DNA from 3 places in the Mesorhizobium sp. WSM4810 genome. Region 2 is predicted to be linked to each of the others. Evidence: predicted binding sites of a transcription regulator. Region 2 holds the regulator's gene; each other region holds the start of a gene.
What was found. The regulator LexA, encoded in region 2, represses DNA repair genes until DNA is damaged. The targets are predictions, from matches to a motif close to TGTTCNNNNTGTGTTCNG.
Positions count from the first base shown of each region.

Region 1: uvrA (excinuclease ABC subunit UvrA) is a predicted target of LexA. The motif match lies at 2,180-2,197, and genes of this name have one in related genera.
Region 3: parE (DNA topoisomerase IV subunit B) is a predicted target of LexA. The motif match lies at 2,729-2,746, and genes of this name have one in related genera.

Region 1 is NZ_JBVVQV010000009.1:75,027-78,895, reverse strand. Features, by position in the region: gene uvrA (excinuclease ABC subunit UvrA) at 1-2,039, opposite strand, end outside; gene AC0L3O_RS15515 (hypothetical protein) at 2,683-3,132, opposite strand; gene AC0L3O_RS15510 (ATP-dependent Clp protease proteolytic subunit) at 3,179-3,784, opposite strand; gene AC0L3O_RS15505 (SRPBCC family protein) at 3,806-3,869, opposite strand, start outside.
Region 2 is NZ_JBVVQV010000017.1:138,314-142,182, forward strand. Features, by position in the region: gene moaC (cyclic pyranopterin monophosphate synthase MoaC) at 1-113, shown strand, start outside; gene AC0L3O_RS23225 (molybdopterin molybdotransferase MoeA) at 113-1,318, shown strand; gene lexA (transcriptional repressor LexA) at 1,423-2,175, shown strand; gene AC0L3O_RS23235 (ComEC/Rec2 family competence protein) at 2,169-3,869, opposite strand, start outside.
Region 3 is NZ_JBVVQV010000009.1:203,921-207,789, reverse strand. Features, by position in the region: gene AC0L3O_RS16085 (DUF2336 domain-containing protein) at 1-550, shown strand, start outside; gene parE (DNA topoisomerase IV subunit B) at 607-2,658, opposite strand; gene AC0L3O_RS16075 (GGDEF domain-containing protein) at 2,926-3,869, shown strand, end outside.

The DNA of each region.
Region 1 (3,869 bases), on a different contig from region 2:
GCCGCCTTGAACAAGGTCTCGATCAGGAAGGTCGACTTGCCGCCGCCGGAGACGCCGGTGACGGCGGTGAAGGTGCCGAGCGGGATTTCGGCGGTAACGTTCTTCAGATTGTTGCCGCGCGCGCCGACGATCTTCAGGCGCCGGTTCTTCTTGGCCTCGCGCCGCACCGCCGGCGTTGCCACTTCGAGCTCGCCGGACAAATATTTGCCGGTGATCGAGGCGGGGCTGGCCATGATCTGCTGCGGCGTTCCCTGCGCGATGATGTGGCCGCCGTGGATGCCGGCGGCCGGGCCGATATCGACGACATAGTCGGCATGCAGGATGGCGTCTTCGTCATGCTCGACGACGATCACCGTGTTGCCGATGTCGCGCAAATGCTTCAGCGTGTCGAGCAGGCGCGCATTGTCGCGCTGGTGCAGGCCGATCGACGGCTCGTCCAGCACATAGAGCACGCCGGTGAGGCCGGAGCCGATCTGCGAGGCCAGCCGAATGCGCTGGCTCTCGCCGCCCGACAGCGTGCCGGAATTGCGCGACAGCGTCAGGTAGTCGAGCCCGACATCGTTGAGGAAGCGCAGCCGCTCGCGGATTTCCTTGAGCACGCGCACCGCGATCTCGTGCTGCTTGTCGCTGAGTGCGGCGGGCAGCTCGGTGAACCATTGGTCGGCCTTGCGGATCGACAGCTCGGTGACCTCGCCGATGTGCTTGCCGGCAATCTTCACCGCCAGCGCTTCCGGCTTCAGCCGGTAGCCGCGGCAGGCCGGGCAAGGCGTGGCCGACATGAAGCGCTCGATCTCCTCGCGCATCCAGGCAGATTCGGTTTCCTTCCACCGCCGTTCGAGATTGGGGATCACGCCTTCGAAGGTCTTTGTCGTCTGGTAGGAGCGCAGCCCGTCATCATACTGGAAAGTGACCTCGCGCTCGCCGGTGCCGTGCAGGATGGCTCGCTTTGCCTCTTCGGTCAGGTCCCGGAACTTGTCCCCGAGCTTGAAGCCATAAGCCTTGCCCAGCGCCTCGAGCGTCTGCACGTAATAGGGTGAGGTCGATTTCGCCCATGGGCTGACGGCGCCGGCGCGCAGCGACAGATTGTCGTCGGGCACGATCAGGCTGGCGTCGATGGCGCGCTGGCTGCCGAGGCCGTCGCAGGTCGGGCAGGCGCCGAACGGGTTGTTGAAGGAAAACAGCCTGGGCTCGATCTCGGGAATGGTGAAGCCTGACACCGGGCAGGCGAATTTTTCGGAGAACAGGATGCGCTCATGCGTCTCATTCTTCGATTTGTTGACCGAATCCTCGCCGGTCTGGCTGGCGTCGAGCGGCCGGTCGGCGAATTCGGCCACCGCCAGCCCGTCGGCGAGCTTCAGCGCGGTCTCGATGGAATCGGCAAGCCGCGTCGCCAGATCGCCGCGCACGACGATGCGGTCGACGACGACGTCGAGGTCATGCTTGTACTTCTTGTCCAGCGCCGGCACGTCGGCGATTTCGTAAAAGACACCGTCGACCTTGACGCGCTGAAAACCCTTTTTCTGCAGCTCCAGCAGTTCCTTGCGGTATTCGCCTTTGCGGCCTCGCACCATCGGCGCCAGGATGAACAGACGCGTGCCTTCCTCGACCGCCAGCACGCGGTCGACCATCTGCGACACCGTCTGGCTCTCGATCGGCAGGCCGGTGGCCGGCGAATAGGGGATGCCGACGCGCGCGAACAGCAGCCGCATGTAGTCGTAGATCTCGGTGACGGTGCCAACCGTCGAGCGCGGGTTCTTCGACGTGGTCTTCTGCTCGATGGAGATGGCCGGCGACAAGCCGTCGATCTGGTCGACATCAGGCTTCTGCATCATTTCGAGGAACTGCCGCGCATAGGCCGACAGGCTCTCGACGTAGCGGCGCTGGCCCTCGGCATAGATGGTGTCGAAGGCGAGCGACGACTTGCCTGACCCCGACAGCCCGGTCATGACGATCAGGCTGTCACGCGGCAGGTCGAGATCGACATTCTTCAGATTGTGTTCGCGCGCCCCGCGAATGGAAAGATATTTATGGTCGGCCATCGCCGGTCGCCGCCTCAGATCTGGAATCTCGTGGGATGGCGGGTTGTCCCGGCCATCCCCTATGTAGGTAATTTCGCCACCGTTTCGAGAGAACTCTCGACCAAGCCTTTAACCGTCTTTCGCGCGGGCGAGCAAGCGGAAAGAACAAAGGCCGAACACGCTCCTGACAAATGCGTTCATGTAATCCACAGCCGACGTCGCGCTGCTCAAAACGGATGCAACTTTCGGATTCGCCACACAAGCGATCACGTTTTTGGTAAATCGGCTATCCAACTGTTGACGTCTCGGGCTCAGGGGGGCAGACTCCGAACGTCACCGAAGCCGACCGTCTTTCGATGGCCTCGCCGCCCCAAGGCGGCCTGCGAGACGCCGCAGGCTTTGCGATATGCGCTTCGGACGACACCAGTCGCAATGGACAGAAAAGGAGAGCAGAGGAATGACTCCACCGGACAGTCCCTTGAGGCTCCACGTGTCGCTGGAGCCGCGGCAGGCATAAGTGCCAGGGCTAGGCGTTTTGCGCCGCCCGACAAACCGTGACCTGCCGATCCCATTAAAATCAGAGACTACTAGTCGGATCGTCGGCTGAATGCCGCGAAGCATCCGAAATCAAAAGCCGGCAGTGTACTCCCGGCGAGTTTGGATTTCAGATCCAAAAAAAGCCCCGACCGTTTGCGGAAGCAGCGGCGGGGCTGTTCGTTTCAGAGCCGCAGGCGCACGAGTGCCTTGAGATTGTGGCAGCGATGGAGGCCGATGGAGGTGTCCTATCACCGGGGGCCTTCATCGAGCCCGCGCCGACATCGAAAATTATGCTGCCGGAAATCCTGACATCGGTATCGCCGATCTTGAACTGGCCGTTGCTGGGCACGGCCTCGTCGGGTTCGGCAGCCGGCTTGGCGATGCGATAGTCGTTGGTCACACCGGGCAGCGTGCCGTTCTGCGAAGGCGGTGAACTGTCTTCGGCGAACGCCGCGCCGGAGGTCATCGCCGCGACGGCGATACCGACAATCAGCCGGTGCGAGCAAATGCGTGAGATCTCAGACATCGGCGGACTGTATCGCCGCACTCTGGCCGAAGCCAGACCGGTGGCGATCAAACTAGCCGAACGGCTGACCGACGTTGCTTATGAGCCGGCTACCCTTTCACGCCGCTCTCTTACGCGTGTCAAAAACATGGTCGACAAGGCCCCATGTCTTTGCCCCCGCGGCGGTCATGAAATGATCGCGGTCGAGCGTGCGTTCGACTTCTTCGAACGTGCGACCACAGTGGTGCGCGTAAAGCTCGGTCATGCGCCGCTTGGTCCTGAGGATGCCTTCGGCGTGGCGCTGGATGTCGGAGGCCTGGCCCTGGAAACCGCCTGACGGCTGGTGCAGCAGGATGCTGGCGTTGGGCAGCGCGATGCGTCGCCCCGGGGTGCCGGCCATCAGCAGGAAGGAGGCCATCGAGGCGGCAAAGCCCATGCAGACGGTCGATACCGGACTGCTTATATACTGCATCGTGTCGTAGATGGCGAAACCGCTGGTCACCACGCCGCCCGGCGAATTGATGTAGAGGGAAATCTCCTTATCGGGATTGTCGGATTCCAGCGACAGGAGCTGGGCACAGACCAGCGCCGACACATTGTCGTCGATCGGACCGTTGATGAAGACGATGCGCTCGCGCAGCAGCCGCGAAAAAATGTCGAAGGCGCGTTCGCCGCGGCTCGACTGCTCGATCACCATCGGCACCAGATTGGCAAAACCGCTCATCGCTTTTCTCCGTTGTGCTGCTCAGGCCGCGCGCAGGACGAGGCGAGGCGTGTTTGCGGCTATGGTCTGTCTTGGGCTGTGTGCG
Region 2 (3,869 bases):
ATATGGCCAAGGCGGTCGACCGCGGCATGGCGATCTCCAACATCAGGCTGATGGAAAAGACCGGCGGCAAATCCGGCGACTACAAGGCGGACGCCCAGGGGGCAGGCCGATAATGGCGCTGCTTGCGGTCGCCCAGGCGCTCGAGCACCTGCTTGAGGACGCTGCGCCCTTGCAGGCTGAAAGCGTCGCCCTGATGGACGCCGCCGACCGCGTGCTGGCGGAGCCGCTCATCGCGCTCCGCACCCAGCCGCCATTCAACGCGTCGGCCATGGACGGCTATGCCGTGCGGGCCGACGATGTCGCCTCCGTGCCCGCGAGACTTTCGGTGATCGGCATGGCGCCGGCCGGACGCGGCTTTGCCGGGACAGTCGGCCCGGCGCAGGCCGTGCGCATCTTCACCGGCGCGCCGCTTCCCGCTGGCGCCGACACCATCGTCATCCAGGAGAATGTCCGCGACCTCGGCGGCGGCATCGTCGAAGTGACCGCGCCGACGGTTGAAGGCCGCAACATCCGCCGCCTCGGGCTCGATTTCTCGCAGGGCGACGCGCTGCTGGAGAAAGGCCGCCTGCTTGATCCGGCGGCATTGTCGCTGGCGGCATCGGCCAACCACCAACAGGTCAGCGTGGTGAAACGGCCGCTGGTCGCCATCATCGCCACCGGCGACGAATTGCTGCCGCCGGGCAGCGACCTTGGCCCCGACCAGATCATCTCCTCCAATGCCTATGGCGTCGCCGCCGCGGCCCGCTCGGTCGGCGCCTGCGCACTCGATCTCGGCATCGCCCCCGACCGCAAGGAGGCGATCGCCGCGCTGGTGAAAAAAGCCGTCGCCGCAGGCGCGGACGTCATCGTTACGCTGGGCGGCGCCTCGGTCGGCGACCACGACCTCGTCCATGACGTGCTGACCGGTGAAGGCATGGCGCTCGATTTCTGGAAAATCGCCATGCGGCCCGGCAAGCCACTGATGTTCGGGCGGCTGGGCGACATCCGCTGCATCGGCCTGCCCGGCAATCCGGTGGCCAGCCTGGTCTGCACGCAGCTCTTTCTGAAGCCGCTGCTGGCGCGGCTCGGCGGCCGCGCTTTCCGCCAGGACATGCGTCAGGCGCGGCTTGGCGCCGCCATGCCGGCCAACGATCTCAGACAGGACTATGTACGCGCGGTGGTGAAGGAAGAAGCCGGCACGCTTGAGGCAACGCCGTTCAGTATCCAGGATTCCTCGATGCTCAGAATGCTGGCCGACGCCAACGGACTGGTCGTGCGCGAGCCATTCGCTCCCGCGGCCGCAGCGGGCGCCGCCTGCAGCGTGCTGATGCTACGCTGAACAAAGCGTCAACACATTCATTAAACTTTAAATGGTTGCGGAACACAAATGGAACAGATAGTGTTTGTTCTGGGTTTGTTTTTCTGATTCTGTTGGGGGTCGCGATGCTGACACGCAAACAACATGAACTGCTGATGTTCATCCACGAGCGGCTGAAGGAAAGCGGCATTCCGCCCTCGTTCGATGAGATGAAGGAAGCGCTCGACCTCGCCTCCAAATCGGGGATCCACCGGCTGATCACGGCGCTGGAGGAACGCGGTTTCATTCGCCGCCTGCCCAACCGCGCCCGCGCGCTGGAGGTGCTGCGCCTGCCCGATTCGATCGCGCCGGGCCTCAATGCGGCGCGCAAATTCTCGCCGAGCGTCATTCAAGGCAGCCTTGGGCAAGGCGGCCTTGGACAGGGCGGCCTCGGACGGCAGATCAAGCCGGCGCCTTCGCGCATGCGTGCGGCCGGCAATGACGACGACGTCGTTGCCACCGTCTCCATACCGGTGATGGGCCGCATCGCTGCCGGTGTGCCGATCGACGCCATCCAGCACCAGACGCATTCGATCTCGGTGCCACCGGACATGATCACCGGCGGCACGCACTACGCGCTGGAGGTCAAGGGTGATTCGATGATCGAGGCCGGCATCTTCGACGGCGACACGGTCATCATCCGCAACGCCGACACCGCCCAGCCTGGCGAGATCATTGTCGCTCTGGTCGACGAGGAGGAAGCGACGCTGAAGCGATTCCGCCGCAAAGGTGCCTCGATCGCACTGGAAGCCGCCAATCCGGCCTACGAGACGCGCATCTTCGGGCCGGACCGGGTCAAGGTGCAGGGCAAGCTCGTCGGACTGATCCGGCGTTACTGAACGGCAGGCTTCTTGGGTTTCTCGGCCCTGAGGTATGGCGGCAGGCCCCTCGCCTCGCGCGAAAACCGCCGCTGCTCATGCCAGGGCCTGTATGGCTGTCTGACGGCAAAACGGATTTCTGCGCGCGTCGTCGCCGATAGCGGATCGAAGAAGACGGCGGCACTGCCCATGCGAGCGAGCTGCCGTTTGGTGACGACGAGAACCAGCGGGTTGCGGCAGGGTTTGTAATAGGCTGTGGCATCGTCGATGACGATCAAATCCGCAAAGGCACAGGCCGGCCGCGCGGTTTTGCGGTTGTCGGCGAGCGCAATGAGCGCGCCGGACGGATGCCGGGCCAAGCACAGGCCGGCAGTGCAGGTGAAAGGCGCTCCCGGTGGCAGGTCGGCCGGGTCGGCGATGTCGAACCGCACATCTCCTTTTTCGAATGTCTCCGGCTCGACGATCGTTGTTGAAACCAGCGCATGTTTCCAGTTGTCGGTGGTGAATTCGTTCGAACGCATCCGGTTGACGGCAAGTTCGCCGCCGCCGATCGGCAGCGCCACCAGATGCGCATCCTCCGAGATCAGCACGTCGGGGGTGCGCGTCTCGGAAATCGTCAGCAGGCCGGCGAGCGCAAAGGGAAGTGCCGCAAGTCGCAGCCATGTCGTCGCCATCGTGGCGATGACCAGGGCGACCGTCACCAGCAGAACCGATTGCAACGAAATCAGGCCGACTGCATCGACCGGCGAACGCTCCGAGATCCATCCCGAAATTGCAATCATCGCCGTCAGGCCCTTGCCCATCATGTAGAGGAAAGGGCCGTCGAGGCCGAAAGGCATTGCCAAGGCGCTGAGGACGGCCAGGAACATGACGATCGTGACGATCGGCATGACGGCCAGATTGGCGAACAGGCTGAGCGGCGAGACGCGCTGGAAGTGCCAGATGGCGAAGAGCGCGGTGGCGCTGCCGGCAATGATGGACGTCATTGCGATGGTGCCTGCCCCGGCGACGAGCTTGCGCGTGACGAAAGCGACCGGTGACCGTCGCTGTCGCGGCGCCTTGGCCTTGTCGGCACGATAGTCGGACCAACCGGCATAGGCGCCCACGAGAGCCGCAGTCGCGGCGAACGACATCTGGAAGCTTGCGCCGACCACCTCGTGCGGCGACACGACGATAACGGCGATGGCCGAAATCGCCAGGTTGCGCATGGTGAGTGCCGCCCGGTCGAACAGCACGGCGACAAGCATTACCGCCAGCATGATGAAGCTGCGTTCAGCCGCGACCACGATACCGGAAAAGATCAGATAGGCAGCGATGGAGACGAGTGCGGCAGCAGCCGCATATTTCTTGACCGGCCGGCGCGACGAAAAGTCGGGAAACAGCGCAAAGGCGCCGCGCAGCAATCCCATGACGGTGCCGGCGACAAGCGCCATGTGCAGGCCGGAAATGGAGATGATGTGGTAGATGCCGGTGCGCCGCATCGATTCGTTTATCTCTTCGGGGATGCCGGCACGCACGCCGACGATCAGCGCAGCGGCAATCTCCCCCTCGGCACCACCGATGCTGTCCCTGATATGGTCGGCGATGGTTTCGCGCGCCTTCTCGATCGACGAAGAAAGGCGTGCGGTTAACGGTGCATCTTCGGAGACGACGATCTTTGGACTGCCGAGGAAAAAGCCACTGGCACCGATACCGGCGAAATAGCTGTCAAAGGA
Region 3 (3,869 bases), on a different contig from region 2:
TGGTGAAACGCTAAAAGGTTCGCCGCTGGTGCTGGCGCTGATGGGCCGTGCCAGAACCGAGCGCGTCATGCGCGACGCCTGCGTCAAGGCGTCGATGACGCTGATCGAAGGCACCCACCAGGAAGAACATGCGGCACTCATCGAGCATCTGCGCCTGCGCGGCGACCTGACCGCAAGCTTCATCATTCGCACCATTGCGCACGGCAAGGTCGATTTCTTCGGCTCGGCGCTGGTCGCGCTCAGCCAGCAATCCGAACAACGGGTGAGGGCGCTGCTGGCCGGCGGGCACGACGTGGCGCTGCAGGCGCTGCTCCGCAGCGCCGGCCTGGCCGCGGCCACGCACGCCATCATCCTGCGCGCGCTGAAGATCTGGCGCGAGGTCGCCAATGGCAAGCGCCTCGCCGGCGTCCAGGAAGTCAGCTGGCTGATGCTGAAGGAATTGGGCGGGCAGTCCGCCGAAGGCGATCTCGCCGGATTGGTCAAATCGATCCACCTCGATGCGCTGCGCGAAAACGCGCGCGGTCACGCGCTGGCGATCGCGGCGGCTTAGGCCTTATCCTTCACGAAGAACTCCGGGAACTCCGCATTCGACGCGAGCGGGTTAGCTCAGATGTCCAGCACTTCCGTCTCGGCGAATTCCGCGCGTTCCTGGATGAAGCGGAAGCGGGCTTCCGGCTTGGTGCCCATCAGCGCGTCGACCGCATCCTTGGTCGCCGCCTCGGCATCGATCACGTCGACCCTGAGCAGCGTGCGCTTTCTCGGGTCCATGGTGGTTTCCTTGAGCTGGGCGGCCATCATTTCGCCCAACCCCTTGAAGCGGCCGATTTCGACCTTGCCGCGCCCGGTGAACTCGGTGCGCAGCAGTTCGTCCTTGTGCGCATCGTCGCGGGCATAGGCGACCTTGCCGCCTTGGCGGATCGAGTAGAGCGGCGGCACCGCCAGGTAGAGATGGCCGTCGCGGACCAGGCTCGGCATCTCCTGATAGAAGAAGGTGATCAGCAGCGAAGCGATGTGGGCGCCGTCGACGTCGGCGTCGGTCATGATGATGACCCGGTCGTAGCGCAGATCCTGATCGCGGTATTTTGACCGCGTGCCACAGCCAAGCGCCTGGATCAGGTCGGAAATCTGCTGGTTGCCAGCCAGCTTGTCGTTGCCGGCGCTGGCGACGTTGAGAATCTTGCCGCGCAGCGGCAGCACTGCCTGGCTGGCGCGGTCGCGCGCCTGTTTCGCCGAGCCGCCGGCCGAATCGCCCTCGACGATGAAGAGCTCGGCGCCGGCCGCGGCATTCTGCGTGCAGTCGGCGAGCTTGCCGGGCAGGCGCAGCTTGCGCACCGCGCTCTTGCGCGAGACTTCCTTCTCCTGGCGGCGGCGCACCCGCTCGTCAGCACGCGCGATCACCCATTCGAGCAGCTTCGAAGCTTCCTGCGGGTTGTCGGCCAGCCAGTGGTCGAAGGGGTCGCGGATCGCGGCCTCGACGATCCTGATCGCCTCGATCGTCGCCAGCCGGTCCTTGGTCTGGCCGACGAATTCCGGCTCGCGGATGAACACCGACAGCATGCCCGCCGCCGAGATCATGACGTCTTCCGAGGTGACGATCGAAGCGCGCTTGTTGCCGACCAGCTCGGCATAGGCGCGCAGGCCGCGCGTCAAGACGTTGCGGAAGCCGGCCTCGTGGGTGCCGCCTTCGCCGGTCGGAATGGTGTTGCAGTAGGAATTGAGGAACCCGTCGCCGCCGAACCAGGTCACCGCCCATTCGAGCGAGCCGTGGCCGCCTTGCCTGTCGCTTTTGCCGGCAAAGATTTCGCGGGTGACCTGGAATTCGTCGCCGAGCGAGGCTTTCAGATAATCCTTGAGGCCACCGGGAAAATGGAACTCGGCCTTGGCCGGCGTCGTGTCCTTCTCCTTGATCAGCGAGGGGTCGCAGGTCCAGCGGATCTCGACGCCACCGAACAGATAGGCTTTCGAGCGCGTCATCCGGTAGAGCCGCGCCGGCTCGAACGCCGCACCCTTGCCGAAGATCTGCTCGTCGGGATGGAAGCGTATCCTGGTGCCGCGGCGGTTATGCACCTCGCCGAGCTGCTCCAGACCGGTCACCGGAACGCCGCGCGAAAAGCGCTGGCGATAGAGCTGGCGGCCGCGCGCGACCTCGACCTCGAGATGGTCCGACAGCGCGTTGACGACGGAGACGCCGACGCCGTGCAGGCCGCCCGAGGTTTCGTAGACCTTGCTGTCGAACTTGCCGCCCGAATGCAGCGTCGTCATGATGACTTCGAGCGCCGGCTTCTTGAATTTCGGATGCGGATCGACCGGAATGCCGCGGCCATTGTCGGTCACCGCCAGATATCCGTCGGCCGAAAGCTCGACATCGATGAAAGTCGCGTGGCCGGCGACCGCCTCGTCCATCGAATTGTCGATGACCTCGGCGAACAGATGGTGCATCGCCTTGTCGTCCGTGCCGCCGATATACATGCCGGGCCGCCGCCGCACCGGCTCCAGCCCTTCCAGAACCTCGATGTCGGCGGCACTGTAGCTCTCGCTGCCGTCGCGGGATGCCGGGCGCTTCGCCGCCTGCACCAGCGGGTCGGCCGGGCGCGCGGTGGCGCGAACCGGTTGCGGCTGCTTGTCCAAATTGCCGAAAAGATCGTTGCTGTCGTTCATGCTGGTCCTGGATTGCGATGCTGCGAATCACCACCCGATACTGCCACGCTTTTTGCGGGCAGGCGACGGAGGTTCCCGTTACGTTCGAGGATAGAGCCTCTTACTGCAAAACCATTCGACAACCAAGCGGCGGAAATGGGCCGAGGGCATCGACGCTTTGTAAACCTTGTCCGGAGGTTACGCCGGAAGGTTGGCCGAAAAAGGGTATTCGCGGATTGCTGCTGACCTAGAATGCGGCAGAACCCGAGAAGAGGCTGTCGCTTACGCATGTTGGATTACAGTTCGCTCCTGCTTGCGGCAGCGCTGTCGGGCACGTGCCTCAGCATCACCCTGTTTGCGATCTGGTGCACCGCGCCACAGGCACGCTTTGTGCTGACGGTGGCGTGCGGCATTCTCGTGCTCGTCGCACATGTGGTCTTGTTCTGGCACTATGCCAAGCATCCCAGCCCCTGGCTTTGCCAGATTGTACTTGCGCTTCTCAGCCTGGGCCTTCTGACCCTCTGCCTGTCGGCCATGCAGTATCTCGGCGTCCATGACTACAGGCGCGCCATCTTGCCGACCCTGGCTGCGATGGCGGTTTGCGCAGGCGCGACGTCGCTGGGCTTTGACGGCGTCGGCTTCATCGTCACCTACGCGACGGTAACGGCGCTGCTCTCGCTTATCGGGGTGATGTTCTGGATCAAAGGTGGTCATGATCGCCGGATATTGCTGGTCGTTTCGTTCCTGAGCGGCGTCTGTGCGCTGTCCTTCGGACTTTGCGGCGCGGTCCTGCTGGTCAAGGGCCAATGGGTGCTCGGCGTTGCGCCCGACAACTGGGCCGAACGGTTGAATTCCGCCGTGGCGGTCGCCTGCATGACGGGGCTCGGCGCATTGACGCTCTCCCTGCACCATTTGCAGGCGCAGATCGAACTGAAGGCCGAGACCATGACCGACCCATTGACCGGGCTGATGAACCGGCGGGCGTTGACGGCATTCTACGGCGAGCGGATTTTCGGCCCGTTCATGTCCGTCGCCATGTTCGACCTCGACCATTTCAAGAAGACGAACGATGTATTCGGTCATCCGGTTGGCGATCAGGTTCTGCGCCGCTTCGCCGCTGTCGTCAGAAAATACTCCAGGACCGGCGTCGACGCCTTCCGGCTGGGCGGCGAGGAATTCGTCCTCGTCATGTCGCGGATGACTGAAGAGAAGGCTTACGACATTGCGAGCAA